Regions from separate parts of the Desulfoconvexum algidum genome, predicted to be linked through region 4. Evidence: riboswitches for the same ligand, from Rfam matches in the RefSeq annotation. Region 4 holds a riboswitch; each other region holds the start of a gene.
What was found. Region 4 has a riboswitch for cobalamin ahead of ACZ45G_RS08275 (sodium:solute symporter family protein). Riboswitches for the same ligand answer to the same signal wherever they lie in the genome.

Region 1 (4,490 bases), 2.4 Mb from region 4:
CCCCATCGTGGGGAAATCAGCATTTGTCCATAAGGCGGGTGTGCATACAAAGGCGGTGATTCTTAATCCCAAATCCTATGAGATTATAGATCCGTCAGATTTTAATGCGTCACGAACAATAATGGTAGCCCATAAGCTCACAGGTTGGAATGCGGTAAAAGATAGGGCGCAAAAAATAGGCCTTTCCTTTGAGGATGACGATATTAAAAAAATTACCCTTAAAATAAAAAATATTTCCGATGGGCGTAATATAGATCTTAAAGAGGTTGATGAAATTTTAAGGAAATCTTGTGATCTCATTTGAATCTGTCAGCCACACTATTGGTAACACCCGAATTTTTTCAGACCGAAGCCTTTGCGTAGGAAAAAAGGAAAAAGTGTTGATCCTGGGCAAATCCGGTTTAGGAAAGACAAGCCTGTTCCGGCTGATCCTTGGGTTTGAACAGCCCGGATCAGGAAAAATTGTGGTGAACGGGCTGAATCTTGACAAAAATCATGTTCACCAAATACGGCAGCAACTATTTTATTTGAGCCAGGATATTGACCTGAGAAACGAAACCATCCTCGGACTTTTGACAGATATCTGGCAATTCAACTTTGCCAAAGAGCTTTGTCACGAAGAGATAAACCGGCAGCTAAACTTTCTTGAGCTGTCCCCCGGTATCCTCCAGAAGAAAACAGGTGAACTGTCAGGAGGAGAACGCCAACGGATAGGCCTTTTGATCGGTTTTCTGCTGGACCGGCCCATCTGGCTTTTGGATGAACCCACATCTGCTCTGGATGATGTCATGAAAGAAAAAATAGCCGCCCATATTCTCTCCCTGGAGAAAACAATGATTATCGTTTCCCATGACCATTGCTGGCAGGACAGCTCGGTTCGAATCGAAAGGTGGTCCTAATATGGGCGCCCAGGATTTAAACATATTCTCCCTTGGAACTTTATTGATCTTTCTTGTTCCCATCCTTTATATCAGCCGATATTTGAAACTTGGGATTAATCGAGAGATCATCATTGGCATGGTTAGAATGTGCCTGCAGCTGAGTTTTGTGGGACTATATCTTGAGTTTTTATTCAAATTTGATTCTCCCTGGCTCAACACAGCCTATCTGCTGCTCATGATTTCCATTGCCTGTCACTCCATATTGAAATCCAGCAATCTTAAACTCCGCATATTTTTCAAACCCTTGTTTTTTGCCCTGCTCATCCCCTTTGGCATCATGCTGCTCTTCTTCAATGGGGTGGTTGCAAATATTGACAACCTGTTTGAAGCAAAATACCTGGTGCCCGTGGGCGGTATGCTACTGGGAAACTGCCTGAGAAGTATCATCATCGGGCTTACCCATTTCTATTCAGGGTTGAAAAAAAATGAGCGAGAATACCTCTATTCCCTCTGTCTTTTCAACAACCGGACCCAGGCATTAAAACCCTGGTTCAAAGAAAGTCTTGTGGCTGCCATTAATCCTACTCTGGCATCCATGGCCACCATTGGACTTGTTTCCCTGCCCGGCATGATGACCGGCCAGATTTTAGGCGGATCCATCCCCATTGTTGCCATCAAATATCAAATTGCTATCATGGGCTGTATTTTCTATACTGAATACTTCAGTGTGATTTTATCCATTCTTCTTTCATTGAAAACCGGGTTCAACACATTTGATGTGCTTAAAGCCGATATTTTTCAAAACGATCGAAACTAAGACCTCAATTATATTGCCTTTTCAACAATTTGAATCCCGGCCTTTTTTCTTGACACCCTTTGGGGAAAGGGTTATATCTGATAGGATATTTCAGGTGCTGCCATTTGCAGTCAAAAGGGAATCCTGTGAAATTCAGGAACGGACCCGCCGCTGTGACCGGGGATGAAAATCACTGCAGCCACTGCTGAGTCATTTTTCAGCGGGAAGGAGTGACGAGTAAGCCGATCCGGAAGTCAGAAAACCTGCCTGAATGCTGGGTCGTTTTACCCTCGAGGACTTGGGCAGATCAGCACAATGTGGATAAATTCGGTTCCCATATCAGGATAAATTCTGATATGGGTTTTTTTATTGGAAGACCATAGAAAAAGGGCAGACAACCATTTTGTTTCACATGGAACAAATGGAAACAGGAATAGATGGAGCCAAAAGAAAAAGAGGGACCCAACAAACCCAAATCAAGCTTGAAACAAAGGATATCAGGCCATTATTATTTATGGATGATAGCACTGTTTTCCCTTCTTGTGTTTGGAATGATAATGATTTCCCTTTCCATGGGGTATATCTGTATTCCCATGGGAGAAATTTCTGGTATCCTTGTGAACAGGCTTTTTGGGAACATGGATATGGCAACGCCCACAGCCGAGACCTTTACCGCGGTTATATTTGATATCCGGCTTCCCCGGATTCTCACCTGCGCCGCTGTGGGAGCAGCTCTTTCCATCTCCGGGGTCCTGTTCCAGGGAATTTTACTAAACCCCCTGGCAGACCCCTACACCCTCGGGGTATCAGCCGGAGCCGCCTTTGGGGCATGTATTGCCATATTGCTCAATCTGGGTGCCACCTTTGTGTCCGTTCCTGCATTTGCCTTTGCAGGCGCCTGCACCACCCTGTTTTTTGTCATTTTTTTGTCCTATTCATCCTCATCCAAGGGATCTGTGAGCGGTCTTTCCTCCAACAATCTTATTTTGTCAGGTATTATTGTAGCGGCAATCCTTTCCGCTGGCATCAGTTTTTTGAAATTCATTGCCAATGAACAGGTGTCTGTTATTATTTTCTGGCTCATGGGCAGTTTTGCCTCCAAGACCTGGAGTAATTTTATGGTCATCTTTGTCTTCCTTGTTATAGGATTCATCATTGCCATTTATTTTGCCAGGGATCTGAATCTTATCTCCCTGGGGGAAAAGGCCGCATCCAGCCTTGGGGTGGATATTAAACGAATAACCCTCCTTTTGTTGGTAACCGGATCCATGCTGGCGGCTGTCTGTGTATCCGTATCCGGCATCATCGGCTTTGTAGGCCTTCTGGTTCCCCACATGGTCCGATTTATTACAGGACCTGACAACAGAAAACTGCTGCCCCTCTCCATGCTGGTGGGCGCCTTTTTATTGCTGTTTGCCGACACCATTACCCGGGCAGTACTGCCCCATGAAATTCCCATAGGTGTTCTTACCGCCCTAATTGGCGGTCCGGTCTTCTGCTGGATATTTAAAAAAAGCCGGTTGGCCTAACCCATGGAGATACGACTTCAAAATTTATGCTTTTCCCATGGGAGCACGCCCATTATAAAAAAAGTATCCTCTCGATTCTCCCCGGGCAAATTTTATGGGATACTCGGCCCCAATGGAAGCGGGAAAACAACGCTTCTGGATTTGATTTCAGGTTTTTTTCTCCCTGACAGGGGACAAGTCCTCCTGAACAATACAAATCTGGCGGCATTGTCCAAAAAACAGATTGCCAAAATTCTCTCTTTGGTGTCCCAAAATTATTATATTAATTTTCCTTTTTCCGTGGAGGAAGTTGTCATGATGGGACGGCACCCCTATATTAATAGATTTTCCCACCCCTCCAAAATTGACAGGGACCGGGTCGCCTTGATCATGGAGGAAACCGGGATATCCCATCTAAAACACCGAAGAGTGACCCAATTATCAGGCGGTGAAAAGCAGCGGTGTATTTTTGCAAGGGCCTTGTGCCAGGAAACACCCGTGCTGCTCTTGGACGAAGCTTTTTCCAATATGGATATTAACCACACCCTTCATTTTCTTGGCCTTATTAAAGAGATGATACAAAAAACAAAGGGGACGATTATCTGTGTTCTCCACGATTTAAATCTGGCAGCGGCCTGGGCAGATGAAATTTTATTCCTGAAAGAAGGTGAGATCCTGGCCAAGGGAAAAACCAGGGAAGTTATGAGCCAGGAGAATATTGAGCTTGTATTTAATGTAGAATCAAAGGTTGAATTCAATGAATATGTCCAGGCAAAACAAGTCTATTTTAAATCAAAATAGGGTACCCCCTTATAAGTTGCTGGCACTGGCTTGTTGCTGGTGGGTCTGGGCTTTCTCACCATGCCTGGCCGCAGACATGGTTGTTGACAACCGCGGCAGACAAATTGAGGTGAAAACTCCCTTTAAACGGATCATTTCCCTTTATGGCGCCCATACGGAAAACCTTTTTTACCTGGGTTGTGGAGACGAGATTATTGGCGTTTCTGTGAATGACAGCTTTCCTGCCCGGGCCCGGGAAAAACAAAAATTTTCCTTTCACGACGGACCGGAAAAATTCATCGCAAACAAGCCAGACCTGGTATTGATCCGTCCCATGATCGACAATGGATACCCCCAATTTGTTCAACAGCTTGAGCGATACGGCATTACAGTGGTTTCCCTTCAACCGGCCACCACACAACAGATGTATGACTATTGGTTAACCCTTGGCCGTTTAAGTGGACGTCAGGCCCAGGCCAAAAAGATGATCGCAGAATTTAAGGAAAAAATCGCTCAAATACAGAC
Region 2 (4,490 bases), 2.4 Mb from region 4:
GTTAAACATATGATTTTTGCAGGCATAGACATCGGCTCCATAACGGCAAAAGCCGCCCTTATCAAAAATGGCAAACTGATAGGAACTCTTGTAATCCCCACGGGATACAACCCCGTGACTGCGGGGGAGAAGGTCTTTTCCGACCTGTTGGCCCAAACCAAAATCAACCCCAAGGATGTCACGGCCATCGTGGCCACGGGATATGGCAGAAACTCTGTGGCCTTTGCAGACAAAGCCATGACCGAAATCATCTGCCACGGGGTGGGTGCCCATTTTTTAAACCCAAAGATCCGGGGCATTATTGATGTAGGAGGACAGGACAGCAAAGCCATTGCCCTGGATACCAGCGGCCAGGTGGAAAATTTTGCCATGAACGACAAATGCGCGGCAGGGACAGGCCGTTTCCTGGAGGTCATGGCCAAGGCTCTGGAGGTCGAACTCAATGAGCTTGGCAACATGAGCCAGAGCTCCAATGCCCCCTCCAAAATTTCCAGCATCTGCACTGTTTTTGCAGAATCAGAAGTGATTTCCATGATCGCCGGGCAGCAGAAAAGAGAAGATATCATTGCCGGCATCCATGAATCTGCGGCCGCACGGGTGGGCAGTCTTGCCACCAAGGTCAAGTTACAGAGCCCCGTGATCATGACCGGCGGGGTCGCCAAAAACAAAGGGATGGTCAAAGCCCTGGAAAGCCGCCTGGGCATTGAAATATTGGTGGGCGATTTTCCCCAGGAAAACGGGGCCATCGGCGCTGCTGTCCTGGCTTCCAGATTGAAACGGTAGGTGGCGTGACCATTCCATGGTCAATCACCTTGAAAAAATCCGATATCACTTCTGCTGTTTCATTCTTTCAACCAGGGAGGAAAGCAATTTCCCATTGGGTGCTTTTGCCATGGGATTCACCGTTAACAACGCTTCCCATGCAAGAATACCGCCGGCCGTATCCTCCATATCATGCATGAGCACCACTCCCTTGTTGAACCGGGCCGTCTCAAAGCCAGGATCTGCAGCAATGGCCAGGTCAAATGTTTCAACGGCCTTTTTGGGATTTTTGTTCCGCCGGTACATCACCCCCATATCGGTCAAGACAACGGGATCACCCGGTTTCAGAGCCAATGAACGTTCATAGGCATCAATGGCATCCCCAAACCGGTTGGCATCAAAAAACAGATTCCCCAGTTGATTCCAGGCATCCACATTATCCGGGTTTTCCTTTAGGAATTGTTCCAGTTTTAAAATTCTGGAACCCGTCTCAGCCGACATCTCCTGTCCTTCCGGATGATCATGGGGATCTGACGGTTGCTGTGCTATTGGTGCCATTGGCGTATCCCCAGCCAGTTTAAATGAGGTATACATGGCCCCCACCATAAATCCAAATGTAATGGAGACCAAGATTGCCATATAAAGGGTCTGTTTGTGAACCAAACCCGTTGGACCATTTTCTTTCTTTTTATCCATCTGTTCCCCACTTGCTTTTAAATTAATAATTTTTTAATTATAATCACCCCAGCCGTCCTGGCAATGGGCTGAAAAGGCAGTTCCCTAAAAAAAATCATTTGACTTTGACTCAATTTTTATAATCTGCTCTTTTGGGCAATCACCCTAAAATCCGTAAGGGACCCCTTAGGAGATGTTGTATCAAGGGACCTTTTCCATGACCAGCTCACCACCACCCTGCCAGGCATGCCCGACGGGAGCTATCTGGTTTTGCGATATGTCACCCGTTTTGCCAATAAAGCCCATGCCGTTGAATCCATCACCCTCATGAAAGAATCCGAGGGCACATGGCGGGTAGCCGGCTATTTTATCAAATAGATCATGAAAAGAATTCTAACTCTAATATATTTTTCTGGCCTTCTGCCTGGTACCGGCACCTCTTTTTGCCACTTCCCTGGATGCAGGTTCTCTATTTTTCTATACAGCGGACCTGCCAAAAACAAAGGACTTAAGAAAAGTCTTGAGAAGTATCTTCTCTGCGACATAAAAATGGTGGAATCGCCCCCATTCACAGTGGCCTTGTGATCATATTATGGTGATTAGATAAAAAATAAAATTCACCTTAAATTGCCTCTTTTTTTTACTTGACTTTGTGTTTTATAATCAGTAATAATATTTCATATTCAGGTGCTCATTGTAAGAGCTTGATAGGGAACCGCGTTAAAGTCGTGGACGGGCCCGCCGCTGTAATTGGGGACGAAAGCTGCAGTATGCCACTGACCTTATGGTTGGGAAGGTGCAGCCGGTAGAATGATCCAAAAGTCAGAAGACCTGCCTGAACGGTAGTCAAAGGAAAACGCCTTGGGGACGAAGGTGCTTCCTGTTTATATTCTAAGGATAAAAAGGGAATCCCTGGATTGAAAGTTAATTTCGGTCCGGGGATTGTTGTTTTCCGGACCGATCACTACATTTTAATGGAGATTTTTAAATAATGAAACATTTGATTGTCCGGTGCCTTGCCTTGCTCTTATGCGTGTTGACGTTTTCCCTGCCTGCCTGGGGAGAAGAAGCGATTCCTTCTGAAACAACCCCCCAGGTTATGGAAACCATGGTGGTAACCTCGGGAAGAATCAAGGAAAAAAAAGAAAACCTGACCACCAATATTACGATTTACACACAAGAGGATATCCAGCAGGCCTCTGTTCAGAACTTGAGTGATTTATTGGCCAAAGAAGGATTTATGATCCGGGAATACCCCAATTCAACCAGTTCCGTAGAGATCCGTGGATTTCGAACAGATACCCATGGCAATGACCTGGCCAGCCATGTGTTGATCCTAATCAATGGACGACGTGCCGGTACCGGAAACATGGCAAAAATTACCATGGATAATGTAGAGCGTATTGAGGTTATCCGAGGTCCCGGGTCGGTTCAATACGGTGCTTCCGCCATGGGCGGGGTTGTCAATGTCATTACCAAACAAGGGAAACGCAAGCCTTCCTTCTTTGTTGAAGGCAACTTGGGAAGCTGGAACTACAAGGATGCCTCTGCCGGATTTTCCGGTCAGTTCAAGGCCTTTGACATTTCAGCAACCCTTTCGAAATCATCCCAGGATGACTATGACACGGCTGACGGTACCCGGTATTACAATACCGGGTATGATTCCAAGGAACGGGTCAGCTTCAATGCAGGCTGGACGTTTGTGCCTGATAACAGAGTCAGTTTTTCTTACACCGGATATGAAGGAAAAAAAATTGGAAAACCGAACTATTTGAGCAGCAATGATCTGGACGATTATATAGACAATTCCTTAAAAAGTTTTGATCTTGTTTATGACGGGCAAACTGCAGACGGATTTTTACTATGGAACCTGCGCTATTTTAAGGGAAAAGACGAGTACGAGACCTTTGATCCGTCAACCAGCAACGCACGTGACTATTATCGGGATACAGACCACCAGGGGGCCCAGGCCCAACTGACGGCCAAGTGGGATTTCGCCCATGTAACAGCCGGAGTTGACTGGACCGATTATGCCATTAGCAATACCTATACTGCTGCCGGAAAGGAAAACACCTATGAAAACCCGGCGGCATTTCTCCTGGCGAAAACCAGTCTGATGGATGACAAACTGATTCTTTCAGCCGGGGGACGCTATGACAAGTATGAGGTAGAAGGTGATACCGGCCAGAGCAAAGATGATACCAATTGGTCCTCAAGTGTGGGCGCAGCCTATAAATTCACATCGGACTTAAGCGTCCGGGCCAATTATGCCGAAGCCTTCAGGATGCCTACTGCAGATGAACTTTTTATGTACAATGACTACGGTTCCTGGGGTATCTGGGCTGGAAACTCTGACCTGAACCCTGAAAAAAGCAAAACCTATGAAATCGGTCTGGATTACAACAAAGGCAGCCTGACAAGTGGCATCACCTATTTCCATACGGACTTTGATGACAAAATTGGCTATGCTTATGATGCGGTGACCAATATTACGGGCTATGAAAATATCCAAGGCGCCACCATCTCAGGCATAGAAGCAACCCTGCAGTGGGATATAGGGAGCCTTTTCGGCTGGTCCTATGAACTGGTTCCCTACGGTTCTTTTACCACTTTAACCGAATACGAAAATGAAGAGACAGGTAAAAATCTTCAGTATACACCGGAATGGACTGCCTCCTATGGTCTACGGTTTGCCAACGGCGAACAGGGGTTTTCCTCCCGCCTGAATTTTTCCTACATCGGCGAACAGGATATCTCCGACTATGAAGGCACCGGCGCCACCACCCTCGACAAATACACCGTTGCCGACCTGATGATTTCCAAACGGCTTTTCTCCTTTGAAAAATATGGCGCTGTTTCCTTAAAGGCTGAAATAACGAACCTTTTTGATGAGTCCTATGCTGCCGTTCAAGGGTACACCATGCCGGGCCGTACCTTTTATGCCGGATTGAGATATACCTTTTAAAGGAATTAAGAAGTGACATCAGACAAATTTCCATTTACTGTATGCATTTGTCTGGTTGGATTGGGTTTGGCCCTGCCTTGTTTAGGTG
Region 3 (4,490 bases), 2.4 Mb from region 4:
AAATGCCGGAAGATTCATTCTCTGCTATGTTGATCCCTCCGCCATAACGGATATATTCATTGATAAACATCTCGTGATTGGCAGAATGGAGGGGTTTAAGTCCGATCTGCAAAAAAACCTTTGGCTTGACAAGGTTTTTTGTTCGCTCAAGAATTTTGTTGGCCTGTTTTTGGGCTTTGTCCACAATTATCCGGGCAGCCGGTTCCTGTCCCAGGGTTTTTCCAATCATGAGGGTTATTTCGCACATCTGCTCAAAGGTTTTCGGATTGCCGACCCGAAGGATGTGGATGGATTGCCCTTTTAAAATTTTGAGCTGTTTTTCCCGGGACAGGGCACTGGCAATAACCAGATCCGGCTGCAGCCGGATAATTTTTTCAACATTCATCTGGGTGACCGACCCGATTTTTTCTTTGAATTGTGCCTCTTTCGGGGTGTTGCAATAGGTAGTGTCGGCAATCAGCTTCCCTTCGGCCCCCACAAGATAGATGGTCTCGGTGATAATGGGGGAAAGAGAAATCACCCGCTGGAAAGCCGGTGTTGCCAAGCCTATCCGGGCACCCACCAAAACCCCTGCAATAACCAAGAGCAGTATCACCCCGTTTATGGGGCGACTATTCATGGATCACCTGTTCCAGAGCGCCGGTAAATATGGCGTTCAGCGCTGTTTTAAGGACCGGCGGTATTTGCGGGTCTAAAATTAAATCCTGGATGTTATCAACCTTGTGTCCGGCAATCTGTGAGGCAATGGTTTTGCACCATTCTTCATAAAGGGTTAAATCCCTTATCAGACCGCGTTCGTAGGCATCACTCAGGGCAAGGGTTGCTTCTAAAAATGCGGCATATTTTTTTTCAAGCACCAGGTATTCCACAATTTTGGCAAACTCATTTTTTTCGATACCCTTCTTATGAATGCAGTCACAGTTCATCCCTGTTGCAAGGCTGTACAAGGAGATTTTTCTTTCCTTGAGGCGCTGGAAAATATGACGGTTGGAAGTGATTTTATTTTGTTTTAAAACCGCTCCTTTCACGCCGTCATAGACGGCCTTTCCAATGAGTTCCCCCATTTTTGAATGGCCCCCGGCATTTTTGATGGCCTTTCCTTCCCCCTGCACCACCAGAATGTTATCGGTCCCCGTCCCCGTGGCCTGATTTAACAGTGGCGTATAGGCACTTCTGATGTCCATGTCCTCAAGGGCTGCGGTCTTTGCCTCTGTTGCCGCAATGATCGCACGGGTCATGGCCCGTCTGGATAATTTCATGTTGGTCAGAATAATGATATTAATGGTGCCGGGCTCGTAAAACGCTCCCGTATCCTTTGATATGCGAATTGCATTGGACAGGACACCGGCTGTGACAAGGGATGTCACCTTCATTTCTTTAAACGTTTTTTGGATCACGCTCAGATTGTCCATATCCGCCCCTGTGATCAAAAAGGAAGTGGTGTCCTTTGCTTTACCATTGGCCCTTAAAATTTTGGTCCGGATGTCATCGATCCCAAGCGTGTGCCCTGGCCCCCAGGTGGGGGGGGGTGAATAATGATTGCCCACCGTAAAAATATTGTCCCGCTGGCCTTCAAGGGTGGAGACAATAGTCTGGGGCCGTTTAAAATCAACCATCAGGGTTTTGTTGGCAAAATCATAGATGTCAGCGGTATTGATAACAGCCGACTTTACATAGTCCAGATCAATATGGATGGGGCGTGACCGGGTGATTTTTATCGGCAGAATATCATTGGCCGGATTTGCAAATTCATCCATATAAATCATGGAGGAAAGCCAGGAGACAAAATACCCTGAATGGGTGGATGCCCTGCAGGTGAGCTCACAGGGAAAATAATAGATCTGATTATTTTTTACGGCATCCACCTCTTTCCATCCCGGCCGCGAAAAAAAATTTTGACTAGCTTCTCTGTCATTGCCGCAGCCATATATCACTTGGGGATTAAAGGCCTGCCATTCTTCCAAGGTCACCTCAACCACACTGCCCTTTTTCCCAAAATCCGGCGGAAGACCGCCAGCCAGGCGTATCAGTTCGTTTTGAAAAGAGGTGTTACCCGGGGTCATGATTTTGTCACGGCCCATGAGGCGGATCACCCGTTTGCGAATACCTGGAACAGCCCTGACCAGTTTTTTTTCAATGTGACCCATTGCCAAGAGGTTATTTTCGACCACCTGCCGTGCACGGGTTTCCCGATGGAATAATTTGCCCAGGGCCAGGATATTTTCATGGGACTGCTCAATGCTTTGGGTTTCATAGACAAAGATCTGCCCCCCTGCCGTCTTCAATTCATCCAATCCATCATATAGGGTCTGCTGTTGAAACGGTGCCAAAATAATCAAATCCGGCTGGAGCACTTTTATTCGTTCAATGGAAGGCATGAAAAATCCACCCACAACTGCTTTGTCGGCTGCTCCTTCAAGGGTGGCATCGTGATAGGTCAAACCGACAACCGCCTCTCCTGCACCAATTTCAAACAAAATTTCAGCGGCACTGGGCACCAGACAGACCACCCGTAAAGGCGGGTTTTTAAACACCAGATCATTGCCTTTGGAATCTGTAACACCAATGGCGGCAAAACAGGTAAAACTAGTGAACAGACAGACAAGTCCCATCCAGGCAGCCAGAAAATTTTTCAGACCCCTATTCTTTTTTGTTTTCACATTCAGTTTCCAGTTTATTAACAACCCGCTGTGGAACCGGCCTGAAATGCCCGGGCCTTGGACAAAAAAAAACTCCAGACCGATTTTAAAAATCAATCTGGAGTATCCCTTTGCTTAGTCCAAGATCCATGAACACCCCTTCGTCCTCGAAGGATGTGCAACATTCCAGGTAGGTCTTCTGACTCTTGGATCTTCCGAATTACTTTTGCCTTCCCATCAACTTCAACGTTGGCAGTGGCGTGAGTAAAGCATTCGTCCCCAATCACAGCGGCGGGCCCGTCCCTGATTTAAACAGGAGTTCCCTATTAAGCATTTTAATGCACCTGAACTGATACGCTTTTATTTTGAATATCCACTAAAGTCAACAAGAAAAAAAGCCAAACCCCACCCAACCGATCATCTGTTTTTAATTTATAATTTCAGGCAGCGATCATACCACTTCAATGTGCCAGGGTTCAAACCGAACCCCCAGGTCATTGCCCCGATCATATCTAAAGGTGATATATCCTAGATCCGCCAGCCGCTTATACACCTGGGTCTGGGTAAATTGTTCTGTGAAATTGGCCACCCCAAACCCTTTTTTCCCCACATCAAAATCCCCAACCCCATGGTAGGAATACCCCGGAGGAGCAAGGGAGCGCGATGCCATGGAAAGGTTACCGCGACTTTTTGCTGTCTTGTTCAAAAACAGCAAAAACTGCTTCATGACACTGCGAATTCCAGAGGTCAACACCACATCCGGCCCGATTTTTTTTTGAATGGCTTGGTAGACGGCAATGGGTTTTCCCCGGTAAAGGTAATGACCGGTTGATGGAATTTTTTTAACCTCTTTTTTCTTTATTTTTCCCGTGATGGTTTCAATGGTTTTTTCTCCCATAAACCCATATTTTGTAACCTGGTCATAAAAAATTTTTTCAAGAAAAAAAAGTTCTGCCTTTGAAAACCTTCCGATTCGTGAGTAACTCCTGGCATAGACAACCGCATCGTCAAAATTTAGAAGGGAAAAGTTACCATACCCAATCACTTTTTGTATCCGGGTCAGCCGGGCAAGACTCGTGTTAAGCAGGGCGACATCATTTGGCGACAGCAAGATATCATCTTTAAATGCATGATCAAAGAACCGACTTTTGATAAGCCGATCCTTGACCCCATGGTCAGGAGCAAGGCTATTTTTCACACCCCTATCCGCCCCAGCCCTCTGGGATGAATCACGTTTTTCAAAACCAGGAGCAAACCCAAGGACATCCGGTACCGGTAACACCATGGAAACAGCGGCTAATTTTAAAAATTTTCTTCTGTTCATATGACTAAATCATCTTTTTTTATTATAATGCAACGGCTTAGGTTCTGCCTATTTTAGCTCAAATATTGTACCCCAACATGCTGGTCTATAAAAGTTTTTTTTTATTTTTATCCAAAGCAAATCTTTTTGCCGGGGGTGTGGAATGAAAATAAGGCTGTGATTTTCAAGATTGAGGTAGCAGATTTGAAACCCCTGCCTTTTTATAGAGTGCAAGCCTGCGACTTTTTTTTGGGCATCGAAAGCGCCCCAAAACATAACCATCTAATATTATGCCGTTTTTAACCACTTCCATCAAATCCCTCTCCCCAAGACTTTTTGGCATACATTATGCTTTTGGTTAACTGGATATTCTGAATATTCTGAAAATTTTGAAGATTCTTGATATTTTGAATTGGAAAAGCTACCATGAATTGAGATTAACAGAGGAGATGTTCAAAATGGAAAAAGTTGCGGTTGTCGGCTGCGGTACATATATGGATCAGGGACATGGTTGCCCCGGAGAATGGAGATGCCTGAAAGCAGCATCC
Region 4 (4,490 bases):
TTGAGTACCGCATGCCGATGCCACGGTGTGATTACTGGGGGGACCCATAAGAGATAGGTCCCTGGTGCTGTTTTATGTGAGATTGACATTGATATTTTTTGCCATGATCAGGGTGCTGTCTGTTGCAAGGTCCTTGATATCAGAAGTGCTTATCCCGGCTTCCCCAAGCCATTGGCGTATGGTTGAGGATTCATGGCAGACGCCGTTAAAGGTGTTGAGCATCATGGCAAGGTCATAGAAAGAGCCTTTTTCGGGAGCCACCCCTTTCCGGTCGGGAAAATAATCGTGGATGACTATAACGCCCTTGGGGCGAAGAAGGGAGACAGCTTTTAAAAGCAAGATCCTGGCTTCCTCCGGTCCATAGGTATGGAGGAAATTGCTCATGCAGATCAAGGAAAACGTTCCTTCAAATTCATGGAATCTGAAATCCCCGCCGCAAAGGGTGATGCCGTCCCAGTCCTTCGTATCCGGGTACAGGGTGCGGGCCGCTTCAATAACCTCTGGAATATCAAAAAGGATTGCCCCGGTATCGGGTGCCAGTATCTTCAGTTCCCGGATCAGGCTGCCGGCGCCTCCTCCGATGTCCAGTATGGGGCCGCTGATGTTGTCCGGCTGGAGCAGCCGGACAATTTGCTTGGCTTTTTGCCGAACCAGGGTGTCGGTGGAAGTCACATAGCCAAGGGTCCTCTCTTCATAGGAAAGCGCGGTTAGCGGTTTTGCTTTTTTTTGTTCTGGCGCTATCTTTTGGGTAAGCGTATCCCATTGGGGACGCATATACTGCCGGTAAAGGAAGAACTCCCCCATATAGTCTCGTTTCCCCGGCACCAGGAACAGGGAGGAAGCTTTGGTATTGCACCAGTTTTCTGACCGGCAGGTGACAAGCCCTGTCTTTTCCATGGCCCGGAGGAGGCGCAACAGTTCCTCTTCTTGACTATTCGTCTCCCTGGCAAGGGTCTCCACCGAACAAAACTCCTGATCCATATACTGGAATAAGTTTAATTCAAGACCGGTAAACAACACCTGGGAATACCAATAGGCCGTGGACAGGTCTTCAAGAAACTGAAAACCTGTGTGGGCTGTTGTTACATCTTTAAATCCAAACGCCATGGGGGTGCGGCTCCATAAAATTAAATATCAGGCCTAGGGCTCTATGAGGGCTGGGCTGATATCGTTGGGGGTTGTTCCAGGCTGCCATGTGTAAGGTCACTGCCTTCTGGCGTATCCTTGAAAAAGGGTGCCAAAAGGGTTTCGTCAGATGGTTTGGTGGCAAGGGAAACCCCTATAAAAACAACGCCTGAGGCCAGCATGGAAAATATCACGCCATGTCCCATGAAGACAGGATGGAGACCTTCCAAAAACGGGGGGGACATGGGAGCAGTTTTTGCCAGATCAATGATGACAAGGCTCACCTGAAGGACAAACCCCGTGCACAGTGAGGCGATAGCTCCCGGTCCTGTTGCCCGTTTCCAGTAAAGTCCGCCCATGAGGACGAAAAAATAGGAGGCAGAGGCAATAAAGGTGGCAATATGGATGGCATCAATGATGCTGTGGATGAAAAATGATCCTGTGGTGGCCAGAAAGATGATGACAAGAACACTGATCCGGTTTACCAGGCGCATCTGTCGCATGGTGGCCCCGGGGTATAGGTGACGCTGGAAAATATCCCGGGCAATACACGAGGCCCCGGAGGTGGCAAAGGTATCGGTGCAGGACATGGCTGCCGTTGCAAGGGCCACGGCACAAAGGGCCAGGGCCAGGTTGGAAAATTTGCTGCCCATGATAAAGCTCAGCAAAGCGGGCTCTGCCTTGGCCATTCCCATGGGAAATCCCATTTTGGCAATTTCCGGATACAGGGCATTAAGCCCTAAGGCAATGAGGGCGCACCCCCCAAAGACAATTGCCACCAGAAAGGCTCCCAGAAACATGCCGTTCCGGGCACTTCGTTCATCTTTAGCTGCCCATACCCGCTGCCAGGGGTCCTGTTCCGTGATCCAGCCGGGAACAATGGCAAGGACAAAGATGAGCACCATGGGCATCCCTATGGAAATAGGGTTCCACCATCCGTCGGGCACGGTGGCGATCAGCTGGCCCGGTGACAGGTTTGTGGCGCTGCCGGCACTTCCCATGACCAGAAAGGCCATGACCAGGATAAAGGCGGACAGACAGATAAACTGGACCATATCCGTGGCAATAACAGCTGACAATCCTCCCAGGGTGACATAGATGGAAACCGCCAGACCCACAATCAATGCGGAATAGAGAGGATCAATTCCATAAAAGATTTCAAGTACCATGGCAAATCCTTTAATGTCGGCCACGGCAAAGAGGATCATGACCACGGTGATGATAATGGCCACGGGCAGTCTTAAAAAAGGCCCATACCGCATTTCAAGCAGTTCCGGCTGGGTAATGGCGGGCAGATTTTTGATCTTTTTCACAAAAAAAGCAATGATGAAAAGGGCCAGGATATTGGGGGCAACAAATCCCCAGATGGACCCCATGCCCAAGAGAATGAAAAACCCTATTACCGCCAGAAGGGCACCTGCTGTCAGCCAGGATGCGGCAGCGGAAAACCCGATGGACAGGAATCCGGCTGATTTGCCGGCCAGCCAGAAGTCTGTGGGGGATGTCTGCTGTTTGTTGAAATAGAGTCCGATCAGGATCAAACCGAAAATATAGATAAAAAGTACCAGAAGAAAAAGCGGGTATGCGCCCATAAAAAAACTCCCCGTCGGCAAAAAAAATCCCCAGCCGACACTAAGCTAAAAGTGTTCAGCCCGGGGATTTACCGTCTCTCCGGAAAGTTGTTTCATCTCTTTTCCATGGATATTCTGGCTGGTGGATCATCCTAATCACCGTGTCTTCCCATGCTGTCTCGTATTTGGTGTATCCAGCACAGTGACAGTGTACGGCTTTCGTTCCCACTTACAGCGGCGGGTCCGCCCCGGAATTTAACCGGGTTTCCCAAAGAAAAGTTTCTCTTAATTGTATTTGTCATTGAATCTTGTTCTCGGATCCAACGTGGGAGAGTCTATACCACAGTATTTATAAGGTTTCAATAAAGACTTTATATCTTTATTGCCCTGTTGTTTTTGATTCTTTTGTTGCATTGGCCTGGGGCATAATGGCGGCGTAGGCAATATAGTATTTAAATATATTACTCACATAGGTAACGGTTTCCCTGCCAATTCTTTTGGCGGCAACAACCTCGACATTTCTAAACCAGATGTTGGGATCCAAGTTCATTGATTTGGCCTCTCTTTGCAATTTTGAAACCCTGGCAGGGCCGGCATTATAGGCTGCAAATGTCAACAGTACCCGGTCCAGTTTGCCAATATCCGGGTCATTAAAGTATCGGTTCATAATAAACCGAAGATACTTGGTCCCTGCATGGATATTGGGTTCTATTTTTTCAATATCAGGGATGTTAATATTTTTATCCATTGCCGTTGTCGGCAGAATCTGCATCACACCGATGGCACCGGTGTTACTGCGCTTGCTTTGGTCAATACCGGACTCCTGAAAGGCAAGAGCCGCAAGCATCAGCCAGTCAAATTTATACATGCCGGCATATTTTTGAAAAAAAGAAATGGTATTTTCAAATCGTTTCCGGGCCTTGTCTTCAAGATTACTTTTTACATAGGTAGTATCCTTGAGATATCGTTGGAAAACCATATTTCCCATTAAGGTGCCTTTTTTGTTTTTTTTAACAAAGGCATTGATTTTTATTTTAAGCTCGGGGGTCTTTTTTTGAACGGCCCAGGCAATTTTAGAGTTTTCCCTGAATCTGATGTCCGGGTGGAGGGTGATATTCTTAAAGATTTTTGCCCAGAATTTCCCTTTGTGACTGTCAATGATCATCATGGGAATCAGACCTGCATTCAGCATTTCCAGAAGATCTTCATCCTCAAGGTTTTCATCGGCAAGAACAATCTTTATTCCGGCTTTGCCGGCAGCCGTCAATCTTTTGTTTGCCTTTTCAAGGCTTTCATAATAACTGCTTGATTTTCGCACATGAACTTTTTTGCCGCTCAAATCTGAAATTTCTTTAATTTCACCGGCTTTGGGTCCGGTTACTAAAATTTCATTAACTTCAGTTGAAAAAGGATCACAAAAATCAACCTGTTTCATCCGCTTGTCCGTGGCGGTTAAATTGCCCGCTGCAATGTCACCCAGTCCGTTTGCCAGATTTGAAATCAATTTTTCCCTGGGGGTGGGAATAAAGAGAACATGGAGTTTGAGATGGCGGGTTTTCAGTTCCGTATTGATGCTTTTTTCAAACTGCCGGACCATTTCGTAGGTTGCGCCGCGCTGGGTTCCCTTATCAAGGAAATAAAAGGTTTTGCTATAGGGTATCAAAACCCGAATTGATCGTTTTTGAACCATTTGATCAAAATCACCAGTCCATGGTTTGTTCAATGAGGCGATCACCTTCTTAAGATCTTTAGCCCCAAATGCAGGACAGGCGAACAAGAGACCTGCCGTCAAAA

Region 1: linked by a shared signal. The riboswitch ahead of ACZ45G_RS28450 (FecCD family ABC transporter permease) and the one ahead of ACZ45G_RS08275 (sodium:solute symporter family protein) in region 4 are both predicted to bind cobalamin.
Region 2: linked by a shared signal. The riboswitch ahead of ACZ45G_RS18980 (TonB-dependent receptor plug domain-containing protein) and the one ahead of ACZ45G_RS08275 (sodium:solute symporter family protein) in region 4 are both predicted to bind cobalamin.
Region 3: linked by a shared signal. The riboswitch ahead of ACZ45G_RS19045 (adenosylcobinamide amidohydrolase) and the one ahead of ACZ45G_RS08275 (sodium:solute symporter family protein) in region 4 are both predicted to bind cobalamin.

What each region holds. Positions count from the first base shown of each region.
Region 1 is NZ_AP042394.1:6,328,496-6,332,985, forward strand. It holds gene ACZ45G_RS28435 (homocitrate synthase) at 1-304, shown strand, start outside; gene ACZ45G_RS28440 (ABC transporter ATP-binding protein) at 291-899, shown strand; gene ACZ45G_RS28445 (ABC transporter permease) at 901-1,698, shown strand; cobalamin riboswitch at 1,774-1,962, shown strand; gene ACZ45G_RS28450 (FecCD family ABC transporter permease) at 2,115-3,206, shown strand; gene ACZ45G_RS28455 (ABC transporter ATP-binding protein) at 3,210-3,986, shown strand; gene ACZ45G_RS28460 (ABC transporter substrate-binding protein) at 4,063-4,490, shown strand, end outside.
Region 2 is NZ_AP042394.1:4,183,747-4,188,236, forward strand. It holds gene ACZ45G_RS18965 (acyl-CoA dehydratase activase) at 1-783, shown strand, start outside; gene ACZ45G_RS18970 (tetratricopeptide repeat protein) at 829-1,458, opposite strand; gene ACZ45G_RS18975 (DUF4019 domain-containing protein) at 1,597-1,815, shown strand; cobalamin riboswitch at 2,106-2,290, shown strand; gene ACZ45G_RS18980 (TonB-dependent receptor plug domain-containing protein) at 2,429-4,402, shown strand.
Region 3 is NZ_AP042394.1:4,199,174-4,203,663, forward strand. It holds gene ACZ45G_RS19040 (ABC transporter substrate-binding protein) at 1-619, opposite strand, end outside; gene ACZ45G_RS19045 (adenosylcobinamide amidohydrolase) at 612-2,660, opposite strand; cobalamin riboswitch at 2,812-3,002, opposite strand; gene ACZ45G_RS19050 (M15 family metallopeptidase) at 3,091-3,963, opposite strand; gene ACZ45G_RS19055 (CGGC domain-containing protein) at 4,401-4,490, shown strand, end outside.
Region 4 is NZ_AP042394.1:1,802,633-1,807,122, forward strand. It holds gene ACZ45G_RS08265 (NAD-binding protein) at 1-57, shown strand, start outside; gene ACZ45G_RS08270 (methyltransferase) at 73-1,107, opposite strand; gene ACZ45G_RS08275 (sodium:solute symporter family protein) at 1,149-2,717, opposite strand; cobalamin riboswitch at 2,825-2,966, opposite strand; gene ACZ45G_RS08280 (MltF family protein) at 3,076-4,490, opposite strand, start outside.